DNA from 2 places in the Pseudogracilibacillus sp. SE30717A genome. Region 1 is predicted to be linked to the other one. Evidence: predicted binding sites of a transcription regulator. Region 1 holds the regulator's gene; the other holds the start of a gene.
The links. The regulator Rex, encoded in region 1, represses fermentation and respiration genes when NADH is low (regulators of the CRP and FNR family bind a similar motif). The targets are predictions, from matches to a motif close to TTGTGAAATATTTCACAA.

Region 1 (2,210 bases):
TTATGTAAAATTTAATTGATAAAGGAGTTTATTTACTTGTTTCCAAAACGATACTGGTTTGTTTTTCTAACTTACGTGTTAATGTTACTAGTGACTGCTTTTGTTCCAGTTTTTATTTATTTTATTTTTACTGTTAACGTATTCGAAGCTGCATTATATACCAATGTTGTCGGCTTTATTATTGGCACAATTATCGTCTTATGGTTAATGCGTAAAGACATAAAAGAAGAAAATAACGTATCTTCCTTATCTGCTGGACAAATTATCGGGTGGACAGCGTTAGGAGTCCTTCTAGCATGGATTGTACAGATTATCGCTGTTAATATTGAGATAGAATTATTAGGAATAAATCCGACTTCAGAAAACACCGAACTTATCGTGGAACTAACAAAACTTAATCCAATATTTTTTCTTATTCCTGCAATTACTGCGCCTATCTTAGAAGAATTAATTTTTAGAAAAATTTTATTCGGTACGCTCTATAAAAAAATGAACTTTTTCTTGGCCGCTATTATTTCTTCTTCTATTTTTGGAGTACTTCATATGGACTTAACTCATACACTAATCTATGTTTCGATGGGATTTGTCTTTGCTTATATATATGTGAAAACAAAGCGAGTGATTGTTCCAATTTTTGTCCATATGACTTTAAATACGGTAACTGTTTTAGGCCAGATATTTATAGATCCCGAACAGTTGGAGCAAATAGAAAAGTCGATGTTTATATTTTTTGGGGGTTGATGTAATTTGAGAATGGCAATACTTTATTTTTTAATGGGAATATTTTTCGCATATTTAGCTTTTACTTATGCAAAAGAAACCGTTTGGAATGCGACCACGATTTTACTTGCGTTAGTGGCCACCCTTGATTTTGGTATGGGTTACCGCTATTTGCGTATGCATCAGAAAAATCAATCAAAATGAAAAAACCGGAGCTTTATTTATTGCTCCGGTTCTTTTTTATTGTAACGGATAATTTTTTAAAAAATACACAAATGACTGCAATTCAACAGATAGGTCAATATGATGAATACGTATATGCTCGGGAATGGTTAATCTAGCGGGAGTGAAATTTAAAATACCTTTAACTCCATTTGCTATGAGCCGATCGGAAATCTCCTGAGCAGCAGATGCAGGAACAGTGAGAATAGCTACCTCCACATTTCCTATTTCGTTTTCTAAATCATCGATATGATAAATCGGTACACCTCCGATTAACGTACCTGCTTTTTTCTTAGATCGATCAAATGCCATTGCAATTTTCGTATTATTATTTCTTAAAAAATTATAATTAAGTAAGGCTGTGCCGAGATTTCCTACACCGATTAATGCTACTTCAGTAACTTCGTCTTGTGCTAAAGTAGTTTTAAAAAACTCAAGTAAATAATCTACATTGTATCCATAACCTTTCTTACCTAGTGCTCCAAAATAAGAAAAGTCTCTCCGAATTGTAGCGGAGTCAACTTTAACTGCATCACTTAATTCTTTTGATGATACGCGTGTTTTCCCCTGATTATGTAAGTTTGATAAAAATCTATAATATAAAGGCAAACGTCTAGCTGTTGCTTGCGGTATTTTACGTTGCACCTTGATTCCCCTCTTTCCACCTATCTCTCTTATCTTTATTTTTTAATAAAGTCTCCAGACTTGCCTCCTGTTTTCGAAAGTAAATACGTTTCTCCGATCACAATACCTTTATCGATCGCTTTACACATATCATATACGGTTAGTGCGGTAGCAGAAGCAGCAGTTAACGCTTCCATCTCGACGCCAGTTGACCCTTTTGTTTTAACCGCTACTTCTATATGAAGTTTATATTTATCATTCTCAACTTTCTCCCAATCAAATAATATGTCCACTCCACTTAAAGATAAAGGATGACACATTGGTATCCAATGAGACGTATTTTTAGCTGCCATAATTCCCGCCACCTGAGCAACAGCTAATACATCTCCTTTTTTCATTTGATTTTCATTTATTTTCCTATATATTTCCTCATCTACATATACACTTGTTTTAGCGGCAGCAGTACGAACGGTTGATTTTTTATCTGTAATATCGACCATTTTTGCTCTACCTTGGTCATTAAAGTGGGTGAAATTTGACATCAATCTTCACTCTTTTCCTTCTATTCTACCCTTAGTTTATCAGATATAATTAGATAAGTCTGAAATAAGCGCCTTTTTCTATCTTAATTAATAGGATTACTA
Region 2 (2,210 bases), on a different contig from region 1:
ACTATTAATTTTTGTTATTTTTATTGGATGTACGAACAATTCAAGTGGTGAAGATAAATCACAGCAGGAAACAGAAATAAGCGAAAAACTGGCAAAAGTTGAAATCACAATACCGAAAGAGTTTTTACAGGACGAAAATTATAAAGAAATGATTCTAGTGGCAAAAGATGATGGGGTAAAAGAAATAACCAAAAATAAAGACCATTCTATTACAATTACCATGTCGGAAGAACAACATAAAGTAATTTTAAATGATTTGGAAATAGAGATGAAAAATACAATTGAAGAAATAGAAGATAACGATGATTTTCCATCTATCCAAAAAATTATACCAAATGAATCATTCACAGAATATATATTGGAAGTCGATCGAGAATTGTATGAAGATAATTTTGATGGATTCTCAGTTATGGGTCTCGGAATGTCTGGGCTGTTCTATCAGTTATTCAATGGGAAAAAAATTAAAAATAGTGTAATAATTATCTATGTAAAGGACGGATCAACTGGAGAGATTTTTGATAAAATTCCTTACCCTGAAATGTTAGAACATAGAAAATAGTAATTATTTAATTTAATAACTAGCTTAAAATGAGGTTTTCATCCTATATATTTTTTCCTAAGATCCCTGTATACTAACAAATGGATCAATGTATAGGAGTTGGACAGATGCGAAGATGGTTACTTTTTTGTTTTACTATTATTTTATTACTAGGAGCATGTCAATCTAAAGATACATTTACAGGGAGAGAAGGGGAAGAGATGACTTGGGTTCATGAAGAGTCAAACATGAATCTAGTAGAAGAAAATGGCCCTGTAATGGTAAAAATAAGCAATCTCCGTGTTGGAAATTTAAAACCGGCTGATGAAGATAAGGCTGCTTTTGATAACAAAGAGAAAGTAACGCTCGTTATGATCGATTTGAAATTAAAGAATACTGTTGATGAGGATGTTGTATTATCTATTAACGAAGCGTTTCTAACTACGAATACAGGAGAAGCTATCGAGGCAGATAAATTGATTTCTGAATTAGTTGGAGATCCTTTTTTTGGAAAAGGAGAGAAAGAGGGTAATATTATTTTTGTTTTAGATACTCCTGCAGAAGAAATTAATGAGTTAGATCTTGTGTTACCAGGTTCAGAAATGCTTGAGAGTAACGAAATTTTTGACGAAATAGAGTTGAATTTTCTGTTTAATTAGCACTTTTACTTTTCTTTCGTTATTTGTTATGAGAAAATATACGTATAAATAAATTTAATCTTAAATGTGAAGTGAATCACAAAGTATGAGAAAGTCTAAAGGAGAAAGTAAATTGAAGATAGGAATAGATAAAATTGGATTTTATACACCACATCTATATGTAGATATGAATAATTTAGCAGTAGCGCGAGGGGTCGAACCAGAAAAATTCACTATTGGAATTGGACAAGATGAGATGGCGATTGCACCATTGACACAAGACCCAGTTACGTTAGCTGCAAATGCAGCATTACAAATTTTAGATGAAAATGATAGAGAAAAGATAGATTTTGTCATGTTTGGTACGGAATCTGGAATCGATCATTCAAAATCAGCGGCAATATATGTTCATGAATTACTTGGGCTTTCCCCACATGCACGTTCCATTGAAATGAAGCAGGCATGTTATGGCGGAACAGCAGCAATTCAATTAGCAAAAGGGCATATTGCATTAAATCCAGAAAGTAAAGTACTTGTTCTTGCTTCTGATATTGCTCGATATGGGTTACAAACATCTGGTGAAGTGACCCAAGGAGCGGGTGCAGTAGCTGTGCTTATTAGCGCTGAACCTGGCGTCTTGGAACTTGAAAACATTAGTACATTTTTAACGAAAGATATAATGGATTTTTGGCGGCCAACATACTCGGATGTTGCTTTTGTAGATGGGAAGTTTTCGAACGAACAATATATGGCTTTTTTCTCTGAGGTTTGGGAGGAATATAAGAAAAAAACAGATTTAACTATTAGTGATTTCGAAGCGATTTGCTATCATTTACCTTATACAAAGATGGGGTTAAAAGCTTTACGCACGATTTTGGACGAAGGATCGGAAGAAGTACAGAAGCGGTTATCTGAAAATTTTCAAGCTAGTACATTGTATAGCCGTAAAGTAGGAAATATTTATACAGCATCTCTTTACTTAAGTTTGATTTCCTTACTTGAAGAGCAAGATCTAGAAGCGGGATCACGAATTG

Region 2: SPD48_RS04440 (hydroxymethylglutaryl-CoA synthase) is a predicted target of Rex. The motif match lies at 1,262-1,279, and genes of this name have one in related genera.

What each region holds. Positions count from the first base shown of each region.
Region 1 is NZ_JAXHDF010000015.1:76,330-78,539, forward strand. It holds gene SPD48_RS18795 (CPBP family intramembrane glutamic endopeptidase) at 37-741, shown strand; gene SPD48_RS18800 (YdiK family protein) at 754-924, shown strand; gene SPD48_RS18805 (redox-sensing transcriptional repressor Rex) at 961-1,593, opposite strand; gene moaC (cyclic pyranopterin monophosphate synthase MoaC) at 1,623-2,108, opposite strand.
Region 2 is NZ_JAXHDF010000002.1:334,698-336,907, reverse strand. It holds gene SPD48_RS04450 (hypothetical protein) at 1-559, shown strand, start outside; gene SPD48_RS04445 (hypothetical protein) at 667-1,197, shown strand; gene SPD48_RS04440 (hydroxymethylglutaryl-CoA synthase) at 1,310-2,210, shown strand, end outside.